DNA from 3 places in the Ottowia beijingensis genome. Region 1 is predicted to be linked to each of the others. Evidence: predicted binding sites of a transcription regulator. Region 1 holds the regulator's gene; each other region holds the start of a gene.
The links. Region 1 encodes HrcA, which represses chaperone genes, less so after heat shock. Its sites were predicted from a motif close to TTAGCACTCNNNNNNNNNGAGTGCTAA; they were not measured.
Positions count from the first base shown of each region.

Region 2: rpoH (RNA polymerase sigma factor RpoH) is a predicted target of HrcA. The motif match lies at 4,854-4,880, and genes of this name have one in related genera.
Region 3: groES (co-chaperone GroES) is a predicted target of HrcA. The motif match lies at 5,164-5,190, and genes of this name have one in related genera.

Region 1 is NZ_JBHUEP010000009.1:76,115-83,656, reverse strand. Features, by position in the region: gene ACFSCU_RS14400 (DNA-3-methyladenine glycosylase 2) at 1-121, shown strand, start outside; gene ACFSCU_RS14395 (methylated-DNA--[protein]-cysteine S-methyltransferase) at 164-730, shown strand; gene ACFSCU_RS14390 (DMT family transporter) at 811-1,692, shown strand; gene ACFSCU_RS14385 (riboflavin synthase) at 1,689-2,330, opposite strand; tRNA gene ACFSCU_RS14380 (tRNA-Arg) at 2,377-2,453, opposite strand; tRNA gene ACFSCU_RS14375 (tRNA-Ile) at 2,484-2,560, opposite strand; gene hrcA (heat-inducible transcriptional repressor HrcA) at 2,576-3,595, opposite strand; gene ACFSCU_RS14365 (NAD kinase) at 3,622-4,518, shown strand; gene recN (DNA repair protein RecN) at 4,681-6,387, shown strand; gene rapZ (RNase adapter RapZ) at 6,384-7,253, shown strand; gene mutY (A/G-specific adenine glycosylase) at 7,511-7,542, opposite strand, start outside.
Region 2 is NZ_JBHUEP010000006.1:297,280-304,821, reverse strand. Features, by position in the region: gene ACFSCU_RS08625 (class III extradiol dioxygenase subunit beta) at 1-333, opposite strand, end outside; partial or broken gene ligA (protocatechuate 4,5-dioxygenase subunit alpha) at 430-798, opposite strand; gene ACFSCU_RS08615 (amidohydrolase family protein) at 814-1,749, opposite strand; gene ligK (4-carboxy-4-hydroxy-2-oxoadipate aldolase/oxaloacetate decarboxylase) at 1,900-2,583, opposite strand; gene ACFSCU_RS08605 (amidohydrolase family protein) at 2,587-3,633, opposite strand; gene ACFSCU_RS08600 (LysR substrate-binding domain-containing protein) at 3,771-4,691, shown strand; gene rpoH (RNA polymerase sigma factor RpoH) at 4,913-5,851, shown strand; gene ACFSCU_RS08590 (7TM diverse intracellular signaling domain-containing protein) at 5,963-7,542, shown strand, end outside.
Region 3 is NZ_JBHUEP010000006.1:229,748-237,289, forward strand. Features, by position in the region: gene ACFSCU_RS08260 (flavodoxin family protein) at 1-349, shown strand, start outside; gene tal (transaldolase) at 382-1,329, shown strand; gene pgi (glucose-6-phosphate isomerase) at 1,343-2,938, shown strand; gene groL (chaperonin GroEL) at 3,030-4,673, opposite strand; gene groES (co-chaperone GroES) at 4,775-5,065, opposite strand; gene miaB (tRNA (N6-isopentenyl adenosine(37)-C2)-methylthiotransferase MiaB) at 5,214-6,548, opposite strand; gene ACFSCU_RS08290 (hypothetical protein) at 6,640-6,990, opposite strand; gene ACFSCU_RS08295 (LAGLIDADG family homing endonuclease) at 7,361-7,542, shown strand, end outside.

The DNA.
Region 1 (7,542 bases):
GGGGGTGTCAAGCCAGCGCCACCGCGCCCGCGCCGCGCAAGCGCTGGCCGAGCGCTGGCGGCCGTGGCGCGGCTACGCCGCCGTGCGGGCGTGGCAAACCAAAGAAGTATCAATTTCATAGCTGTCCGCGCTTGATGGACGGCGGCTCAACGAGGTTTTGACCATGAAACACCATCTGCACACCGCACACGCCCTGTGCGGCACCCCGCTGGGCGATCTGCTGCTGGCCGCCACGCCGCAGGGCCTGTGCGGCGCCTGGTTCACCGAGGGCCATAAGGACAGCCCGGCCTGGGCCGAATGGGGAGCGCCCGAGCCCGGTCACCCCGCGCTGGCCGGGGCGATGCGCCAGCTGGACGCGTACTTCGCCGGCCGGCGCGTGCACTTCGACGTGCCACTGGATCTGTCGAGCGGAACACCGTTCCAGCAAACCGTGTGGCGCGCCTTGCTGGCCATCGAAGCCGGCCAGTCGCAAAGCTACCGCCAGGTCGCCGAACGCATCGGCCGCCCGGCTGCCGTGCGCGCGGTCGGCACCGCCGTCGGCGCCAATCCGCTCAGCATCTTCGTGCCCTGCCACCGCGTGCTGGGCAGCCGCGGGGCGCTGACAGGCTACGCCGGCGGCCTGGCGCGCAAGGCGGCGCTGCTGCGGCTGGAGGGCTGGACCATCGACACGCCCGCAAGCGGCGGCGCGCCAGCCGCCACCCTGCGCCCGCAGCCGCCCGGCCGCGCCTGAGACATGGTTGCGCCCGCCGCATCCATCCCGCACGCATCCAGCAACCTGCCGCGCCGCCCGCGGCCCCATACTTCGCGCCCATGTCTGCCGCCGTCGCCGTCGAATTCATCCTGCTGGCCGCCATCTGGGGCGCGTCGTTCCTGTTCATGCGGCTGGGCACGCTGGAGTTCGGCCCGCTGCCGACGGCCGGCGTGCGCGTGGCCATCGCGGCACTGGCGCTGCTGCCGGTGATGTTGGCGCGTGGCCTGTGGCCGCAGCTGCGCCAGCACTGGAAGCCGGTGCTGTTCTGCGGCGTCATCAATTCGGCCATTCCATTCGCGCTGTTCAGCTTCGCGCTGCTGTCGATCAGCACCGGCCTGTCGTCCATCCTGAACGCCACGGTGCCGCTGTTCGGCGCGCTGGTGGCCTGGGCCTGGCTGGGCGACCGGCCAGGCGCCTCGCGCACGCTGGGGCTGGTCATCGGCTTCATCGGCGTGGCGCTGCTCACCTGGGGCAAGGCCAGCTTCACGCCCAATGCATCGGGCTTCAGCCCGGCCTGGGGCGTGGCCGCGTGCCTGCTGGCCACCATCAGCTATGCCGTGTCGGCCAGCTACACGCGCCGCTACCTGACGGGCCTGAACCCACTGATGTCGGCCACCGGCAGCCAGATCGGCGCGGCGCTGGGGCTGGCGATTCCATCGCTGCTGCTGTGGCCGTCGCAGCCACCCAGCGCCACAGCCTGGGGCGCGCTGCTCGCGTTGGGCGTGCTGTGCACCGCGGTGGCCTACGTGCTGTACTTCCGCCTGATCGACCGGCTGGGCCCGGCGCGGGCCATCACGGTCACCTTCACCATTCCGGTGTTCGCGGTGTTCTATGGCGTGGCGCTGCTGGGCGAAACCGTGACGCCGTGGATGCTGTTCTGCGGCGCCATCGTGCTGTGCGGCACGGCACTGGCCACGGGCGTCGTCAAGCTGCGAATTTAGGAGCTGCCGGCGCCCGCCACGCCTGCGCTGGAGAGCATTCTCTCCACATAACGGGCGATCAGGTCGATCTCCAGATTGACCGCAGCGCCCACCGCCAGCGCATGCAGCGCGGTGTTCTGCACCGTGTGCGGAATCAGGTTGATGCTGAACTCGCAGCCCTCGGCCGTGTCGCTCACCCGGTTCACCGTCAGGCTCACGCCGTTGACCGTGATCGAGCCCTTGTACGCCAGGTATTTCGCCAGCTCGCGCGGCGCCAGCACGCGCAGCTCCCAGCTCTCGCCCACGGGGGCAAAGTGCGTGACCTGGCCGATGCCGTCCACATGGCCCGAGACTATGTGCCCACCCAGGCGGTCGTGCGCGCGCAGGGCTTTTTCGAGGTTGATGGGCCCGGGCTGGTCGAGCCCCGCCGTGCGCGCCAGCGATTCGGCCGAGATGTCGATGGCGAAGCGCCCGGTCGCGGCGTCGATCTGCGTGGCCGTCATGCAGGCGCCGTTGAGCGCGATACTGTCGCCCAGGCCCACGTCATCCAGATAGCCGGCGGGCGTCTCGATCAGCAACTGCTTGCCATGCGCGCCGCTGTCGCCCAATGCCCGCACTTCAACGATGCGGCCAACCGCGGTGATGATGCCCGTGAACATGAAAAAACCCCGCAAATCAAGGACTTGCGGGGTTTCTCAAAGAAAGTGGCGCGGCTGGCAGGATTCGAACCCACGACCCCTTGGTTCGTAGCCAAGTACTCTATCCAACTGAGCTACAGCCGCGCGAAGCCCGCAATTCTAACACAAGAAATTTGGTAGGCCGTGCAGGACTTGAACCTGCGACCAAGGGATTATGAGTCCCCTGCTCTGACCAACTGAGCTAACGGCCCGCCAAGCGCGTGATTCTAGGCGTTGCCACCCGGCTTGCCCTGGCTGAGCGCGTTGCTGACCAGCCGCGACGTGATGTCGACGATCTGGATCATGCGGTCGTAAGGCATGCGCGTGGGGCCGATCACGCCGAGCGTGCCGACCACCTGGCCATCCACCTCGTACGGCGCGCTGACGACCGACAGGTCTTCCACCGGCACGGTCTGGCTTTCGCCGCCGATGAAAATGCGCACGCCCTCGGCCTCGCTCGATACGTCGAGCAGCCGCATCAGTTGCGCCTTCTGCTCGAACAGGTCGAACGCGCGGCGCAGCTGGTTCATGTCGCTGGAGAAATCGGTCACCGCCAACAGATTGCGCTCGCCCGAGATCACCACCTCGTCCTGCGCCTGGCTCATGACCTCGGAGCCGACCTGCACCGCCGCCTGCATCAGCTTGGCGATCTCGCCGCGCAGGCGGTCCACCTCGTGGTGCAGGCGCGCGCGCACCTGCTCGATGGCCATGCCGGAGAAGTTGGCGTTGAGGTAGTTCGACGCCTCCTGCAGTTCCGACGCCGTGTAGTCGGTGTCGGTGAACAGCACGCGGTTCTGCACGTCGCCGTCGGGCGCCACGATGATCAGCAGCAGGCGCCGCTCGGACAGGCGCAGGAACTCGATGTGCTTGAACACCGACGAGCGGCGCGGCGCCATCACCACGCCGACGAAGTGCGACAGGTTGGACAGCAGCTGCGCCGCGTTGGCGATCACCTTTTGCGGCTGGTCGGGCGTCAGTGCCGGCGCGTCCATCTCGCCCTGCTGCGCCGTCAGCATGGTGTCGACGAACAGGCGGTAACCGCGCGCCGTGGGCACGCGCCCGGCCGAGGTGTGCGGGCTGGCGATCAGGCCGATCTCCTCCAGGTCCGACATCACGTTGCGGATGGTGGCGGGCGACAGATCGAGCCCCGAGGCGCGCGACAGCGTGCGCGAACCGACGGGCTGGCCGTCGGCGATGTAGCGCTCGATCAGGGTCTTGAGCAGCAGGCGTGCACGGTCGTCGAGCATTCAAATCATTATGATGTAATTTGTTCATGAGCCTTCAGTTTCACCGTGTCGCACTGGTCGGGAAGTACCAGGATTCGGCCTCTTCCGCCGTGCCGGACTCGACCCGAGAAATCATTGCCGAGATCGCCGGCTTTCTGACGGCCCAGGGTTGCCAGGTGGTGCTGGCCGAGCGCACCGCGCACAGCACCGGGCTCGACCAGTACCCCGCCCTCGACGTGGCCACCATCGGCAACGAATGCGACCTGGCGGTGGTGGTGGGTGGCGACGGCACCATGCTCGGCATCGGCCGGCAGCTGGCGCGTTACGGCACGCCCCTGATCGGCATCAACCAGGGGCGGCTGGGCTTCATCACCGACATTCCGCTGGAGGGCTACCACGAAACGCTGTCGGCCATGCTGGGCGGCGCGTTCGAGGAAGACCACCGCAGCCTGATGCATGGCAAGGTGATGCGCGAGGGCGAGTGCGTGTTCGAGGCCTTCGCCATGAACGACGTGGTAGTGAACCGCGGCGCCGTGGCCAGCATGGTGGAACTGCGCGTCGAGGTCAACGGCCACTTCGTGGCCAACCACCGGGCCGACGGCATCATCGTGGCCACGCCCACCGGCTCCACGGCCTATGCGCTGTCGGCCGGCGGGCCGCTGCTGCACCCGCTGGTGCCGGCCTGGGCGCTGGTGCCGATCGCGCCGCACACCTTGTCGAACCGGCCGATCGTGGTGGCGGATCCGGTGGAGATCGCCATCGAGATCGTCTCCGGCAAGGACGCCAGCGCCAGCTTCGACATGCAGTCGCTGGCCTCGCTGCACCATGGCGACCGCATCGTGGTGCGGCGCTCCGAGTTCCGCGTGCGCTTTCTGCACCCCACGGGCTGGAGCTACTTCGACACGCTGCGCAAGAAATTGCACTGGAACGAGGGCGGGGTATGACGTCCCCCCTGAGTCGCCTGCGGCGCCTTCCCCTCAGGGGGACGACGCCAGTGGCCGGGCCAAGCCCGCTCCACGGCGCCCCCGCGTGGCCTGCTCCGCGGCCGCTGGATTCGGGGTGCCTGATGCACACCGGGCGACGCGACGACGCGGGAGATCATTGACATGGGTTTGCGCCACCTGACCCTGCGCGACTTCGTCATCGTCCCGGCGCTCGATCTGGCGCTGGGTCGCGGCTTCACGGCCCTGACCGGCGAGACGGGCGCCGGCAAGTCGATCCTGATCGACGCGCTGCAGCTGGTGCTGGGCGGGCGCGGCGATGCGCTGTGGGTGCGCGAAGGCCAGCCGCGCTGCGAGATCGGCGCCGAGTTCGACCTGCCCGAGACGGCACGCCCCTGGCTGGCTGAGCATGGCTTCGACACCGAATCCGGCGCCCTGCTGCTGCGCCGCACCATCGACAGTGCCGGCCGCAGCCGCGCCTGGATCAACGGCTCCAGCGCCACGCTGGCGCAGTTGCGCGAGTTGGGCGAGTGGCTGGTCGACATTCACGGCCAGCACGCCTGGCAAAGCCTGACGCGCCCCGCCGCCGTGCGCGAGCTGCTGGATGCCTATGCCGGCACCGATGCGCGCCCGATGACCGCCGCCTGGCAAGCCTGGCGCCAGGCCGACGCCACGCTGCAAGCCGCCCGCGCAGCCCAGAACAGCCTGGCGCAGGAGCGCGAGCGCCTGCTGTGGCAGATCGGCGAACTCGACAAGCTGGCCCCGGCCAATGGCGAGTGGGACGAGCTGAACCAGCGCCACGCCCGCCTGTCGCATGCGCAGGCGCTGATCGACGCCGCGCAGACGGCCAGCGCCGCGCTGGAAGGCGACGATGGCGAAGGCGGCGCCCTGCCCGCGCTGGCGCAGGCACAGAACGCGCTGGACGAGCAGCGCGGCATCGAACCCGAATTCGCCGCCCTGGTCGAGGTGCTGGAAGCCTGCGTGGCCCAGGCGCGCGATGCCGCCCACAGCCTGCACGGCTATCTGCGGCGCGCCGACCCCGACCCCGAGCAACTGGCCAAGCTGGACGAGCGCATGGGCCAATGGGTAGGCCTGGCGCGGCGCTTTCGCCGCCCGCCGGAAGAGCTGCACGCGGTGCTGGCGCAATGGCGCGCCGAGCTGGCGCAGCTGGAAGCGGCGGGCGACCTGGCACAGCTGGAGGCCGACGCTCAGGCCGCGCGTCAGGCGTATCTGCAGGCCGCGCAAGCCGTGTCGAAGCAGCGCCAGCAGGCCGCGCCGCGCCTGTCGCAGGCGGTGACCGCCGCGATGCAGGAGTTGGGCATGCAGGGCGGCCACTTCGAAGCGGCGATTGAGCGCCTGTCCGAGCCGGCGCAGCACGGCCTGGAGAACGTGCAGTTTTTGGTGGCAGCGCACACCGGATCAGCGCCACGCGCTATTGAACGTGTAGCATCCGGCGGTGAACTGTCACGCTTGGCGCTGGCCATCGCGGTGACCACCAGCGAACTGGGCAGCGTCGGAACGCTGGTGTTCGACGAGGTCGATTCGGGCGTGGGCGGCGCCGTGGCCGCCACCGTAGGCCAGCTGCTGCAGCGCTTGGGGCGCGACCGGCAGGTGCTGTGCGTCACCCATCTGCCGCAGGTGGCGGCGTGTGCCGACGAGCACCTGCTGGTCAGCAAGCAGGCTGGCGAAGGGGCCGCGCCCACCAGCACGGTGGCGCCCATCCAGGGCGAGCCGCGCACGCGCGAGATCGCCCGCATGCTGGGCGGCGAGCGCATTTCCGACACCACGCTGGCGCATGCGCAGGAGATGCTGAACGCGCCCGCGGCGGCGCCCGCAACGCCGCCGCGCGGCACGCGGAAGGCGCGCGCATGAGCATCGAACTGGTGGTCATCAGCGGCATGTCCGGATCGGGCAAGTCGGTGGCGCTGCGCGCGCTGGAGGACGTGGGCTACTACTGCGTCGACAACCTGCCGCCCGAACTGCTGGAGCCCTTCATCGCGCTGCAGCAGCGCCTGGGCACGCGCCGGGTGGGCATTGCCATGGACGTGCGCAGCGGCGATTCGCTGCCGCAGCTGCCGCTGTTGCTGCATGGCCTGAGCGACAGGGGCATCGCGCTGCGCCAGATCTTTCTGGACGCCGACGACGAAACCCTGGTGCGGCGCTTTTCCGAAACGCGGCGGCGCCACCCACTGTCGATGCCCGACGACCTGCAGGGCCGGCAGGCGCTGCCGCAGGCGATCGAGAAAGAGCGCCGCCTGCTGGCCGACCTGCGCGAGCGCTCGCACGTCATCGACACCAGCCACCGGCGGCCGTCGCAGCTGCTGGCGGTGGTCAAGCAGCTCATCGCCGCGCCCACGGCGCACCTGACGCTGGTGTTCGAATCCTTCGCCTTCAAGCGCGGCATTGCGCTGGATGCGGATTACGTGTTCGACGTGCGCATGCTGCCCAACCCGCACTACGACACCGAGCTGCGCCCCATGACCGGGCGCGACCAGCCGGTCGCCGACTTCCTGGCGCAGCAGCCCGAGGTGCAGCTGATGCGCCAGCAGATCGCCGACTTCCTGCGCACCTGGCTGCCGGCGCTGGCGCGCGACCACCGCAGCTACGTCACGGTGGCCATCGGCTGCACGGGCGGGCAGCACCGCTCGGTGTACCTGGTGGAGCAGCTGGTGCAACAGTTCAGCGCCGAGTGGCTGACGCTGGCACGCCACCGCGAGCTGGACGGCATTCAAAAATAATAGCTGCTTGCGATTGATTTGAAACGATTTCAGGCTTTTTTATATCTGAAATCGTTTACTGACAGGCGCAAGCAGCTATCTTTATTGATCAACCACAACGCTCGGACAGCGTTGCATGCGCGGGTTGCCCGCGATCAAGCCTTGGTGGCGACGAGTCGCCTCATCGCGGGCAAGCCCGCTCCCACACAGCGGATGCAGGCCGCGCGTCATTCGAGACTTCTTGATCATCACGCTTTATCGACAGCCTACCTGGCCGCTCAAGCCTGCGCCTGCAGAAACCTGCGGATCG
Region 2 (7,542 bases), on a different contig from region 1:
ATGGCCCTTGACCACCGGCACGGGGCGCGGGCCGTAGCCTTCGTCGGCCGGCTCGAACTCGGCCGCGGTGCCGATGGCAAAGGTCGGGATCACGCCCAGGTCGAAGTTGGTGGCATGGTCGTTGTAGACGAGGAAGATCACGTCGGGCGTGTTCTCCTTCATCCACTGCTTGCTGAACTCGAAGCCCTTGAACATGGGTACCCAGTACGGCTCCTCGGTCTTGCCGTGGTCGATGGCGGCGCCGATGGCCGGCACGTGCGAGCTGTAGACCGACGCGGTGATACGGGCGTTGCCGTTTGCTCCTGTTCTAGGAGCTTCCTGCGCCTGCTGCACGGCGTCTGCGAGCTCTTTCTGTGCTTTTTCTTCCCACGCCTGCCAGGCATCGGAGCGGGCCATGGGGCCCTGCGCATTGCCACCCTCGCCCACCACGCGGTTGCCCTCGGGCGTGCGGCCGCCGGCTACCATCATGTCGCGGTACTGCTGCTCGGTCATGCCGGTCATGCTGCCGGCCATCTGCTGAAAGCTCAGGCCATCGGTGGCGCCCAGCTTGCTCAAGAAATAGATGTTGCCGCCGGTGCGCATCATCCAGTTCAGGTCGCGCGCACGCACGGCCGCACGCTGCTCGTCGGTCATGGGCCATTCGGCCAGGTAGGCATCCTCGTCAGCCTTGAAGCGTTTGCGGTTTTCGTCCTTCATAAGGCTCATGCAGAACTGGTTGAGCCAGTAGCCCTTGCGGCTCTGGTCGGCATCGAAGATGGTCGTGCCGGGGACGTCGAGATAGGGTTTGTCGAGTGCCATGGTGTGTCTCCTCGTTTACTTCACTTCTTCAGGCCAATACAGGCGCATGGGATTGTCGACCAGCAGCTTGCGCTGCAGTTCGGCCGTGGGCGCGATGTGGGGGATGAAATCGACCAGCAGCCCATCGTCGGGCATGTGGTCCTTCAGGTTGGGGTGCGGCCAGTCGGTGCCCCACAGCACGCGGTCGGGGAAGGTTTCGACGATGCGGCGCGCGAAGGGCACGACGTCGCGGTAGGCGGCCTGCTCGCCATCCAACGCCTTGGGGCCGCTGACCGACAGGCGCTCGGGGCAGCTCACCTTGCTCCACACGTTGGGGTGCTCGCGCATGAACCTCACGAACAGCTCGAACTCGGGGCCATCCACCGGCTGGGTCACGTCGGGGCGGCCCATGTGGTCGACCACCACCGTGGTCGGCAGGCTGGTGAAGAAGTCCCAGAGCTCGGGCAGATCGACCGCCTCGAAGTAGATGACCACGTGCCAGCCCAGTTTGGCGATGCGGCCGGCGATTTCCATCAGTTCGTCGCGCGGGGTGAAGTCGACCAGGCGCTTGACGAAGTTGAAGCGCACGCCGCGCACGCCGGCATCGTGCAGGCGCTGCAGCTCTTCGTCGCTGATGTCGCGCCGCACGGTGGCCACGCCGCGCGCCTTGCCGTTGCTGGCGATGCAGGCATCGACCATGGCGCGGTTGTCGGCGCCGTGGCAGGTGGCCTGCACGATGACGTTGCGCGCGAAGCCCAGGTGGTCGCGCAGCGCGAACAGCTGCGCCTTGCTGGCATCACAGGGCGTGTACTTGCGCTCGGGCGCGTAGGGAAATTCGGCGCCGGGGCCGAACACGTGGCAGTGCGCGTCGACGCTGCCAGGCGGCAGCGCAAAGCGCGGCTTGCTCGGGCCTTCGTACCAGTCGAGCCAGCCCTTGGTTTTCTCGAAATCGCCGGTGGTGGGTTTGGTCATGGTGGGCTTGGAAATCCTGAATACCGGACGCAGAGGATTCGCAGAGAACGCAAGAAAGAAAACCTTTTATTTTGGTTGTTTCTTTTGCGTCCTCTGCGCAATCTCTGCGTCCTCTGCGTCCGGCTGTTTGGCTGTTTGGCTGTTCTAGCGTCAGTCGATGTAGCGCAGCCCCGCCTTGGCCAGCGGCTCGCGCATCTTGTACATGTCGACGCCGAGCACGCCGCTGGCGAGCTGCTCGCGCTTGGCGCCTTCGTTGGCTTCGCGTGCGGCGGCGGCTTCCAGCGTCTTGGCCGCCATGGCGCGCGGCACGCAGACCACGCCGTCGTCGTCCGCCACGATCACGTCACCCGGGTTGACCACCATGCCGGCGCACACCACGGGGATGTTGACGCTGCCCAGCGTGGCCTTGATCGTGCCCTTGGACGAGATCGCCTTGCTCCAGACCGGGAAGCTCATTTCCTTCAGCGTCTTCACGTCGCGCACGCCGGCGTCGATGACCAGCGCCCGCGCGCCACGCGCCTGGAAACTGGTAGCCAGCAGGTCGCCGAAGTAGCCGTCGGTGCACTCTGCGGTGATGGCGGCGACCACGATGTCGCCCGGCTGAATCTGCTCGGCCACCACGTGCATCATCCAGTTGTCGCCGGGGTGCAGCAGCACGGTGACGGCCGTGCCGCTGACCTGCGCGCCGGGGTAGATGGGCCGCATGTAGGGCTTGAGCAAGCCGACGCGGCCCATGGCCTCGTGCACGGTGGCGCTGCCGTATTGGGCCAGCGCGTCGGCCGTGGCCGCATCGGTGCGAGTGATATGGCGGTAGACGACGCCGAGTTCGTACATGGCTTATTTCCCCTTCTTCTTGAGTGCTGCGTCGAGCCGCGGAAACACGCGCCGCGCGTTGCCTTCGTAGACCTTGTAGCGCTGCTCATCCGTCAGATTGTCGGTGGCCTGCACGTAGCGCTTGGTGTCGTCGTAGTAGTGGCCGGTCTCGGGGTCGATGCCGCGCACGGCGCCGATCATCTCGCTGGCGAACAGGATGTTGTCGACGGGGATCACCTTGGTCAGCAGGTCGATGCCCGGCTGGTGGTACACGCAGGTGTCGAAGAAGATGTTGTTCAGCAGATGGTCCTGCAGCAGCGGCTTCTTCATCTCCTGCGCCAGGCCGCGAAAGCGCCCCCAGTGGTAGGGCACCGCGCCGCCGCCGTGCGGGATGATGAACTTCAGGCTGGGGAAATCCTTGAACAGATCACCCTGCAGGCACTGCATGAAGGCCGTGGTGTCGGCGTTCAGGTAATGCGCGCCGGTGGTGTGGAAGCACGCATTGCACGAGGTGCTGACGTGCACCATGGCCGGGATGTCGTACTCGACCATCTTCTCGTAGATGGGGTACCAGTGGCGGTCGGTCAGCGGCGGGCTGGTCCAGTGGCCGCCGGAGGGGTCCGGGTTCAGGTTGATGCCGACGAAGCCGTAGTCCTTGACGCACTTTTCCAGTTCGGGGATGCAGGTGGCCGGATCGACACCCGGCGACTGCGGCAGCATGGCGGCGCCGATGAAGTGGTCGGGGAACAGCTGGCTGACGCGGTAGCACAGCTCGTTGCAGATCGCCGCCCAGGTGCTGCTCACGGCGAAGTCGCCGATGTGGTGCGCCATGAAGCTGGCGCGCGGGCTGAAGATGGTCAGATCGCTGCCGCGCTCCTTCATCAGCTTGAGCTGGTTGGTCTCGATCGACTCGCGCAGTTCGTCGTCGGAAATCTTCAGATCGCTGACCTTGGGCTTGGCTGCGGGGTCGGCGATGCCGGCAATCTGCTGGTTGCGCCAGTGCTCCAGCGCCTTGGGGGCGGTGGTGTAGTGGCCGTGGCAGTCGATGATGAGCGGATTGGCTTGGCTCATGGGCTCCTCGGATGCTTCTGGTGGGGGATGAGCCATTGTGCGATGCCGACCTTCCCAGCGCTACCGGTAGGCGGCACTATCAGATATGCCAATAGGGCATCGCTGATTTAAAGTTATGCTCAAATTTAAATATCGCCATGGACCTGCGCCAACTTGAATACTTCGTGCGCGTGGCCGAACTGGGCGGCTTCACCCGCGCCGCGATTGCGCTGGGCGTGGCCCAGCCGGCCCTGAGCCGCCAGGTGCGCCTGCTGGAGGTGGAACTGCGCCAGACCCTGCTGGCGCGCAACGGCCGCGGCGCCGTCCCCACCGAGGCCGGCCAGGTGCTGCTGGAGCATGCGCGCGGCATCCTGCACCAGGTAGACCGTGCGCGTGAGGAACTGGCCCGCCTGCGCGGCGGCCTGGCGGGGCGCGTCACGCTGGGGCTGCCGCCGTCCGTGGCACGTGCGCTGGCCGTGCCGCTGCTGCAGGGCTTTCGTCAGCAACTGCCGGATGCGCGCCTGTCGATCACCGAGGCGCTGTCAACCGGCATGCAGGAGCAGGTGGCCAGCGGCCGCCTCGACATCGCCGTGCTCTACAACGCGCAGCCCGTGCCGGGCCTCGAAATCGCCCCGCTGGCCAGCGACGCGCTGCTGCTGGTGCGCCGCGCCGAAGAAGCGGGGCACGCCGCCCCAGACGCGGAGATGACGCTGCCCGAAGTCGCCCGCCTGCCGCTGGTCATCCCCACCCGGCCCAACGCCATCCGCATGCACATCGAAGCGGAAATGGCGCGGGCGGGTTGCCGCCCCGAGGTGGCGCTGGAGATCGACGGCGTGGCCGCCATCCTGGACCTGGTGCAGGATGGCGCCGGCTGCGCCATCCTGTCGCGCCACGCCCTGGCCGGCGCCGCGCAAGCTGCCGCCTTCCAGGCCTGCCCCATCGTCACCGCCACCGGGGCACGGCTGCGCATCCCGCTCTACACCGCCGTCAGCAGCCTGCGCCCCACCACCGGCACGCAGCAGGCCGTGCTGGCTTTGGTGCGCGCCCTGGCCCATGAACGCCTGGACGCGCCATGTTGATATTGTTTTTATAGCTACTCGCGCTTTCCTGGTGGGCGCAAAAGCCATTTTTCATTCATTTTTTCCTGCCAGAAACCGCACCCGACACAGGGCATCGCCTTCAGCCTACGTCCAGAGCACCGGCCGTGCCGCAGAATGCAGGCAAGGGATTGAACTTTGCCCTTAGCACTCAATCGAAGAGAGTGCTAGAATACCTGAGCAACATGAAAGGACATTCGACGATGACCCATTCGGCAACCACTTCAGCAAACGCCGTGGCGCTGGCCAACCCGTGGGCTGTTGTACCGCCGCTGGGCAATCTGGACGCCTACATCACGGCCGTCAACCGCCTGCCCATGCTGACGCAGGAGGAAGAGCAGCGCTTTGCGCGCGAGTTGCGCGACAGCGGCGACATCGAGGCGGCCGGCAAGCTGGTGCTATCGCACCTGCGGCTGGTGGTCAGCACTTCGCGCCAGTACCTGGGCTACGGCCTGCCGCACGCCGACCTGATCCAGGAAGGCAACGTGGGCCTGATGAAAGCCGTCAAGCGCTTCGACCCCGACCAGGGCGTGCGCCTGGTGAGCTACGCGCTGCACTGGATCAAGGCCGAGATCCACGAATACATCCTGAAGAACTGGCGCCTGGTCAAGGTGGCCACCACCAAGGCGCAGCGCAAGCTGTTCTTCAACCTGCGCTCGATGAAGCAGGGCTTCAAGGTCGAGGACGCGGCCGATGACATCACGCACCGCGACGCGCTGACCGACGCGCAGATCGACGTGGTGGCGCGCGAACTGAACGTGAAGCCGGAAGAAGTGCGCGAGATGGAAACGCGCCTGTCCGGCGGCGACATCCTGCTGGATCCGGCGCCCTCGGACGACGGCGAGCAAGCCTTCGGCCCCATCGCCTACCTGTCGGACGCCGGCCACGAGCCGACGGCGATGATCGAATCGGCCCAGCGCGACGTGCTGGCCACCGAGGGCATTGCCACGGCGCTGAAGAGCCTGGACGAGCGCAGCCGCCGCATCGTGACCGAGCGCTGGCTGAACGTGAACGACGACGGCTCGGGCGGCATGACGCTGCACGAGCTGGCCGCCGAGTACGGCGTGAGCGCCGAGCGCATCCGCCAGATCGAGGTGGCGGCCATGAAGAAGATGCGCACGGCGCTGGCCGAATACGCCTGACGCCCCACGCGGCGGGCAAGCGCAGAAAAACTTCACGGAACCCGGGCTTGCCCGGGTTTTTCTTGCCCGTTTGTAAGCCAGGCATGTAACGAACTGGCTTAAAAGTTCGGCGTGCCTGCCGTCGTTGCCTTGCTTCACTGGTTTCTTCGCCTGCCGGGCCGTGCGCGCCATGGCCTGGCGCTGGTGTTGCTGGCGCTGGGCAGCGCCGCGCTAGCCGGCCCGCCACCGGCGGTGATCGAGCTCGATGCCCGGGTGCGGCCGGTGGTGCCGCTGCCAGGGCATGCGCAGTTCTGGATCGACAGCGGCGGCCAGCTCGACATCGACGCCGTGGCGCGCCAGGGTGACGCGCTGGACTGGCGCCCCGTGCTGGACGAGGCGCGCTACCCGCTGGACGGGCAGGTGCTGTGGTTCCGCTTTCGCGCGCACCAGCAGTCGGCGCCCCAGCGCTGGTTCATCGAGCTGATGGATTCCGGCATCGACCGCGCCGTGCTGTACCAGCGCAGCGGCGACGGCGCCTGGCACCGGCAGGAAGCCGGCGACGCCGTGCCCGTGCCGCACTGGCCGGTGCCGGGGCGCCTGCCCACCTTTTCGCTCACCACCAAGACCGAGACGCCGGTGGATTACTGGTTGCGCGTCGAGCACGCGCGCGTGGCCTACTCGGCGCCCATCCGCCTCATCAGCGGCACGCCGCTGGCCGTGTCGCGCGATCAGGAGCAGTTCCTGCTCGGGGGCTACTTCGGCCTGCTGGCCATGGTGCTGATGATGGCGCTGGCGCTGTCCATCGCCTGGCGCGACCGTCTGATGATCGGCTACGCGGCCTACGTGGCCTCGGTCGGCATCACCCAGCTGGCCCAGCTGGGCACCGGCGCGCAGTACGTGTGGCCGTACTGGGACTGGTGGAACCGCCTGTCCACCTTCGTCGCGCCATCGCTGTCGGCAGTCGTCGGCCTGCTGTTCATCCGCATGCTGACCGAGCCGGCGCGCAGCTCGGTCTGGCTGGACCGCGCGGTGCTGGCCGTGGCCGCGCTCACCACCACGCTGGTGCTGGTCGACATCGCCGTGCCGCTGGGCGCCACCTACCGGCTGATCGGCGACGTGTTGCTGCTGCTGCTGGCACTGGTCGCCGTGTGCATGGCGCTGGCGTGGCGGCGCAGCCCCGACCGGCACCTGCGCCTGGCCATCCTCGGTTTCATGCCCATGCTGCTGCTGGCGCTGTTTCCGCTGGCGCGCACGCTGGGGCTCATCGCCACCAGCGGGCTGACGCGCTACGGCCTGGCCATCGGCGCGGCGCTGGAGATGCCGATCCTGCTATACGCCATCGCCACCGGCGTGGCCAGCCGGCGCGAAGCGCGCGTGCGCGCCGCGGCCTCGGCCACCACCGACGCGCTCACCGGCCTGGCCAACCTGCGGGTGCTGACGCCGCGCCTGGACGGCGCCCTGGCGCGCGCCGACAAGCAGGGCAGCAGCTTTGCCGTGCTGGTGGTGCACGTGGCCAACTGGAAGGACATTGCCGCCGCGCACGGCCTGCAGGCCGCCGAGCGCGCGCTGGTACTCACGGCCTCGCGCCTGCGCCGCATCGCCGGCGAGGTGGACCTGGCCGCGCGCGTGAGCGAGGCCGACTTCGCCGTGCTGCTGGAAGCACCCACCACGCGGCACGACGCCATCGCGCGAGCGCTCCGCATCGTCGACGA
Region 3 (7,542 bases), on a different contig from region 1:
AGCCCTGCTGGACGCCACACTGGCCTGCACCGACCTGGTGTTCGTCTCGCCGGTGTACTGGTACAGCATCCCCAGCCAGTTGAAGACCTACATCGACCACTGGAGCGGCTGGATGCGCACGCCCGGCGTGCCGTTCAAGGAGCAGATGGCGGCCAAGCGCCTGCACCTCATCACCACCAGCGGCGACCGCGCCAAGGCGCAGCCCATGATCGACTCGGTGCGCCTGTGCGCCGAGTTCCTGTCGATGGGCTGGGGCGGCGTGCTGTGGGGCAAGGGCGGCCCGCCCGGCGCCGTGCAGGCCGACGACGAGGCGGTGGCCGTGGCCAGCGGCTTTCTCATGCGCCGCTGAAGGCGCTGCGGGGGCGGGGATAATCGCCCCTCATGAACCAGCTCGAAGCGCTCAAGGCATTCACCACCGTCGTCGCCGACACCGGCGACTTCAAGCAGTTGGCGGCGTTCCAGCCACAGGACGCCACCACCAACCCCTCGCTCATCCTCAAGGCGGTGCAGAAGCCCGAGTACGCGCCGCTGCTGAAGGAGACCGTGGCGGCGCACCGCGGCAAGCCGCTGGACGAGGTGGTCGACCGCCTGCTGGTGCGCTTCGGCACCGAGATCCTGTCGATCATTCCCGGCCGCGTGTCGACCGAGGTGGACGCGCGCCTGTCCTTCGACGAAGACGCCACCTACACCCGCGCCGAACGCCTGATCGAGCTGTACCAGGCCGCTGGCGTGCCCACCGACCGCGTGCTGATCAAGATTGCCAGCACCTGGGAAGGCATCCGCGCCGCCGAGCGCCTGCAGCAGCGCGGCATCAACTGCAACCTCACGCTGCTGTTCAGCTTCTGCCAGGCGGTGGCCTGCGGGCAGGCCAGGGTGCAGCTCATCTCGCCGTTCGTGGGCCGCATCTACGACTGGTACAAGAAGCAGGCCGGCGCGGGCTGGGACGAGGCCGCCATGGCCGGTGCCAACGACCCTGGCGTGCAGTCCGTCACCCGCATCTTCAACCACTACAAGCGCCACGGCATCGCCACCGAGGTGATGGGCGCGAGCTTCCGCAACGCGGGCCAGATCACCGCGCTGGCCGGCTGCGACCTGCTCACCATCAGCCCCGAACTGCTGGCGCAACTGGCCGCCACCGAGGCCCCGCTGCCGCGCGCGCTGGATGCGGCCGCGGCCAGGGCGCTCGACCTGCCCGCCGTGCAGTACGACGAGCCGGCCTTCCGCCTGGCCCTGAACCAGGACGCCATGGCCACCGAGAAGCTGGCCGAGGGCATCCGCGCCTTCATCGCCGACGCCGAAAAGCTCGAAGCCCTGATGCAGGCGGCCTGAGCCGCGCCAGCCGATGGATTGGCGCCACCGACCGCGCTGCGACGAAACGCCCGCCTGGGCGGCGTTGCAGCAGCACTTCACGCAGCAATTCAGCGGCACCGCTGCGTTCGACCTGCGCCAGGCTTTCGCGCAGGACGCAGACCGCGCCGCGCGCTTCAGTTTCGATGCCGCCGAGGTGCACTCCGACCTGTCGAAGAACCTGATCGACGACGAAGCGCAACGCTTGCTGACCCAACTGGCGCGCGAGTGCGGCGTGGAATCGCTGCGCGACGCCATGCTGGCCGGCGAGCGCATCAACACCAGCGAACAGCGCGCCGTCACGCACGTGCACTGGCGTTCTGAATCAAAAGACGCTACAGAGCCCGACAGGCAAGCGCCAGCAGCTCCTGAAAACATAGTCAATCTGCGGCGCGAAATCACCGCCACGCAGTCGGCCATGCTGGCCTACGCCGACGCCGTGCGCGCTGACAGCGCCTTCACCGACGTCGTCAACCTGGGCGTCGGCGGCTCCGACCTGGGGCCGCGCCTGGTGGTGCAGGCGCTGCGCGCCAGCGGCGTGGCCAATGGCCCGCGCGTGCACTTCGTGGCCAACATGGACGGCCACGAACTGGCCGAACTGCTGCCGGAACTGCGGGTCGACAGCACGCTGTTCATCGTCGCCTCCAAGAGCTTCGGCACGGCCGAGACGATGCAAAACGCTGCCTCAGCGCGCGCCTGGTTCGCCGCGCAGGGCGGCACCGACGTGGCGCGACACTTCGTCGCTGTCAGCTCGAACACCGCCGCCGCCGAAGCCTTTGGCGCCGGGCGCTGCTTCGCCTTCGACGGAGGCGTGGGCGGGCGCTATTCGCTGTGGTCGCCCATCGGCCTGCCCATCGCCATCGCCATCGGGTCAGCGGCGTTCCGTGATCTGCTGGCGGGTGCGCGTGCCATGGATGCGCACTTTGCCCAGACGCCGTTGGCGCGCAACCTGCCGGTGCAGCTGGCGCTGCTCGACCTTTGGTGCCGCCACTTCCACGGCTTCGGCAGCCGCTGCGTGGCGCCCTACCACCATGGCCTGCGCCGGCTGCCGGCCTATCTGCAGCAACTGGAGATGGAAAGCAACGGCAAGCGCGTCGACACGCGCGGCCGTGCCTTGTCGCTGCACACCGCGCCCGTCACCTGGGGCGAGGTCGGCAGCAACGGCCAGCACGCCTTCTTCCAGATGCTGCACCAGGGCACGCAGCCGGTGCCGGTCGAATTCGTGCTGGTGCGCAACCCCGCGCACGCCTTGCCCGGCCACCACACCAAGCTGCTCGCCAACGCTCTGGCCCAGGCCCGCGCGCTGATGATGGGGCAGGCGGGCGATGCGCCCGAGCGCCACTTCCCCGGCAACCGCCCCTCCACCGTGCTGCTGCTGCCCGATTTGTCGCCGCACAGCCTGGGGGCGCTGCTATCGCTCTATGAGCATCGCACGATTGTCCTGGGTGCGTTGTGGGGCATCAACCCCTTCGACCAGTGGGGGGTGGAGCTGGGCAAACAGCATGCGGGCGAGATCGAGGCCGCCTTGCACTCGGGTGACGTGACGGCCCTGGATGTCTCCACAGCCGGTCTGCTCAAGCAGTTGCGATGAGCGTCGCGCGCTTTGTCGGCGCGGACAAAAAAAGAGCCGCTGTCTCCAGCGGCTCTTTTGCTTCAGCGGTCGGCTGACCAGCAGCGCGGGATTACATCATCCCGTCCATGCCACCCATGCCGCCCATGCCCGCGGGCATGCCGGCCGGGGCGTCGTCCTTCGGTGCCTCGGCGACCATCACTTCGGTCGTCAGCATCAGGCTGGCGACGGAAGCGGCGTTCTGCAGCGCGGTGCGCGTGACCTTGGTCGGGTCCAGAATGCCCATCTCGATCATGTCGCCGTACTCGCCGTTGGCGGCGTTGAAGCCGAAGTTGCCCTTGCCTTCCAGCACCTTGTTCACCACCACGCTGGCTTCGTCGCCGGCGTTGATGACGATCTCGCGCAGGGGCTGCTCGACGGCACGCAGCACGATCTTGATGCCGGCGTCCTGGTCGTGGTTGTCGCCCTTGATGTCGCCCACGGCCTGGCGCGCGCGCAGCAGCGCCACGCCACCGCCGGCCACGATGCCTTCTTCCACCGCAGCGCGCGTGGCGTGCAGGGCGTCTTCCACGCGGGCCTTCTTCTCCTTCATTTCCACTTCAGTCGCGGCACCGACCTTGATGACGGCCACGCCGCCGGCCAGCTTGGCCACGCGCTCCTGCAGCTTCTCGCGGTCGTAGTCGCTGGTGGCTTCCTCGATCTGTACGCGGATCTGCTTGACGCGCGCCTCGATGTCCTCGGCCTTGCCGGCGCCGTCGATGATGGTGGTGTTTTCCTTGCCCACTTCGATGGTCTTGGCCTGGCCCAGGTCGGCCAGGGTGACTTTCTCCAGGCTCAGGCCCACTTCTTCAGCGATCACCTTGCCGCCGGTCAGGATGGCGATGTCTTCCAGCATGGCCTTGCGGCGGTCGCCGAAGCCCGGCGCCTTGACGGCCACCACTTTCAGGATGCCGCGGATGGTGTTGACCACCAGCGTGGCCAGGGCTTCGCCCTCGACCTCTTCGGCAATGATCAGCAGCGGACGGCCAGCCTTGGCCACGGCTTCCAGCGTGGGCAGCAGTTCGCGGATGTTGCTGATCTTCTTGTCGAACAGCAGCACGTAGGGGTTGTCCAGCAGCGCGGCCTGCTTCTCGGGGTTGTTGATGAAGTAGGGCGACAGGTAGCCGCGGTCGAACTGCATGCCTTCGACCACGTCCAGCTCGTTGTCCAGGCTCTTGCCGTCTTCGACGGTGATCACGCCTTCCTTGCCCACCTTGTCCATGGCGTCGGCAATGATCTTGCCGATCGACTCATCGGAGTTGGCGGAGATGGAGCCGACCTGGGCGATTTCCTTGCTGGTGGTGGTGGCCTTGCTGGCCTTCTTCAGCTGCTCGACCAGCTGCGCCACGGCCTTGTCGATGCCGCGCTTCAGATCCATCGGGTTCATGCCGGCGGCCACGTACTTCATGCCTTCGCGCACGATGGCCTGGGCCAGCACGGTGGCGGTGGTGGTGCCGTCACCGGCGTTGTCGCTGGTCTTGGAAGCGACTTCCTTGACCATCTGCGCGCCCATGTTCTGCAGCTTGTCCTTCAGCTCGATTTCCTTGGCGACCGACACGCCGTCCTTGGTCACCGTGGGGGCGCCGAAGCTGCGCTCCAGCACCACGTTGCGGCCCTTGGGGCCCAGGGTGGTCTTGACCGCGTTGGCCAGGATGTTCACGCCCTCGACCATGCGGTGACGGGCGTCAGAACCGAAAACAACGTCTTTTGCTGCCATTTGGGTGGCTCCTGAAAATATGAATGAAAAATGGCTCTAGCGCAGGTGTAGCAAGCGCGAGAAGCTATAAAAATAAGAGTATGCGGGAAACTGGCGAGAACTTACTGCTCGACCACGGCGAACAGGTCGTCTTCCTTCATCACCAGCAGTTCGTCGCCATCGACCTTGACGGTCTGGCCGCTGTACTTGCCGAACAGCACGCGGTCGCCCACCTTCACGTTCATGGCGGAGACTTCGCCCTTGTCGTTCTTCTTGCCGGGGCCGACGGCCAGCACTTCACCCTGGTCGGGCTTTTCGGCGGCGTTGTCGGGAATCACGATGCCGGAGGCGGTCTTGGTTTCGTTCTCCAGGCGCTTGACGATCACGCGATCGGCGAGAGGGCGCAGTTTCATGGGTTCTCCTAAGTTCAAGGTATGCAACGGTTTTTTGGCTGCTCACCAGACATCCGCAGGGATCGTCGAGCAACCGGAAGGCGATGGAGCAGGTGCTGTTAGCACTCAACCCCAGCGAGTGCTAATGATAAAGGCGTTTTGAGCGATTTCAAGCGGTCAGCACCCGCCCCCGCAGCGAATGCGGCAGCGCCTCGGTGATGGTCACGTCGATCATCTGGCCCACCAAGCGCGCGCGGTGCGGGCCGCCGTCGAAGTTGACGATGCGGTTGCAGAAGGTGCGGCCCATCAGCTCGGCCGGGTTCTTGCGCGACGGCCCTTCGACCAGGATGCGCTGCACCGTGCCCACGCGGCTGGCGCCGATGGCGCGCACGTTCTGCTCGATGGTGGCCTGCAGGTGCTGCAGGCGCTTCAGCTTCACCGCGTGCGGCGTGTCGTCGTGCAGGTTGGCGGCCGGCGTGCCGGGGCGGGGGCTGAAGATGAAGCTGAAGCTGGCGTCGTAACCCACGTCGTCGATCAGCTTCATCATCTTGCCGAAGTCGTCCTCGGTCTCGCCCGGAAAGCCGACGATGAAGTCGCTCGACAGGCTCAAATCGGGCCGCACCGCGCGCAGCTTGCGGATGATGCTCTTGTATTCCATGGCGGTGTAGCCGCGCTTCATCGCCATCAGGATGCGGTCTGAGCCGTGCTGCACCGGCAGGTGCAGGTGGCTGACCAGCTGCGGCACCCTGGCGTAGACGTCGATCAGCCGCTGCGTGAATTCGTTCGGGTGGCTGGTGGTGTAGCGGATGCGCTCGATGCCGGGGATCTCGGCCACGTACTCGATCAGCAGGGCGAAGTCAGCAATCTCGTCCGTGTCGCCCATCTTGCCGCGGTAGGCGTTCACGTTCTGGCCCAGCAGCGTCACCTCCTTCACGCCCTGGTCGGCCAGGCCGGCGACTTCGGTCAGCACGTCGTCGAACGGGCGGCTGAACTCTTCGCCGCGCGTGTACGGCACCACGCAGTAGCTACAGTATTTGGAGCAACCTTCCATGATCGAGACGAAGGCGCTGGCGCCCTCCACGCGCGCCGGGGGCAGGTGGTCGAACTTCTCGATCTCGGGAAAGCGGATGTCCACCTGCGGTTGCTGCTGCTGCGCGCGTTGCGACAGCAGCTCGGGCAGGCGGTGCAGGGTCTGCGGGCCGAACACCACGTCGACGTAGGGCGCGCGGGCGATGATGGCTTCACCCTCCTGGCTGGCCACGCAGCCGCCGACGCCGATCAGCACGCCTTTCTGCTTGAGGTGCTTCACGCGGCCCAGGTCGCTGAACACCTTCTCCTGCGCCTTCTCGCGCACCGAACAGGTGTTGAACAGGATCAGGTCGGCCTCGTCGACGTTGTCGGTGGGCTCGTAGCCCTGGGCAGCGCCCAGCACGTCGGCCATCTTGTCCGAGTCGTACTCGTTCATCTGGCAGCCGAAGGTTTTGATGAAGACTTTGCGAGACATGGACGTCTCCTGGAAATACGGAAAAGGGATGCCGGCCGGCGCCGGCAGGGCGTGGCCGTGGCGGCGAGTGACCGCCGCGCGGCGCGGGCCGTCAGTTGGCGTAGACGGTCGGGTCCGCTTCGGCGGGCACAGCCGGCTGACCGCGGTAGGCGGGGCGCACCGGGCGCTCGGCCTCGGCGGGCGACAGGATCCAGACCTCGCGCACCAGGCCCATCGGGTCGCGCAGGTAATTGACGGTGTACGAGTTGCCGCGCAGGCTGCCGGTGAGGGCGATGGTGTTGCGCTCGTTGCGCACCACCACGCCGGGCGCCAGGCGCTCGGGGCGGTCGTTCAGCATCACCTCGCGTGTATTGACGAAAGTGATCTTGCCGCGCTGCACCTTCTGCGGGAACAGGCGCTGGGCTTGCGCTTCTGAAGGAAAGACGGCCAAAGCGACCGTCATCAGGGCGCTGACAGCTATGAATAAAGAAGCAATGAGGGGTTTTGTGCAGCGGTTCATGGTGTCTGTCCAGAGGCTGGTGAAAACGGTGGGCGAAGGGGCGATTCTACGAGGCCTGACGCCGCGGCGAAGTCAAGGCCCCAGCGTGCGGACGGTGGGCAGCGGAGCGCGTACATGTCGTTTCATGGGGGTTCAAAAGTGCATCGGGAACCCATGTTTAAAGCGCTGCACGCTTCTGGTTCGATAGCAGCCGCAGGCAGCTATCACACCAACATCCCGCATGCCGAAGTCGCCAGGTGCAAGAATGAGGGGCTTGGCTGCCCGGTGCACGATCACGCGCCGGCAGGCCGTGTATCGACCCCGGAGAGACAACATGAAACGCGATTCCCTGCCCGCCACCGAGCACCAGCTGGACGTGCAGCCCATCAGCCGCGACGTGCTGGCCGAGAAGTACTTCAAGCCCGGCGAAACCAGCCTGGACCAGCTCTACGGCCGCGTGGCGCGCGCGCTGGCCAGCGTCGAGAAGCCCGAGCTGCGCGCCGAGTGGGAGCGCAA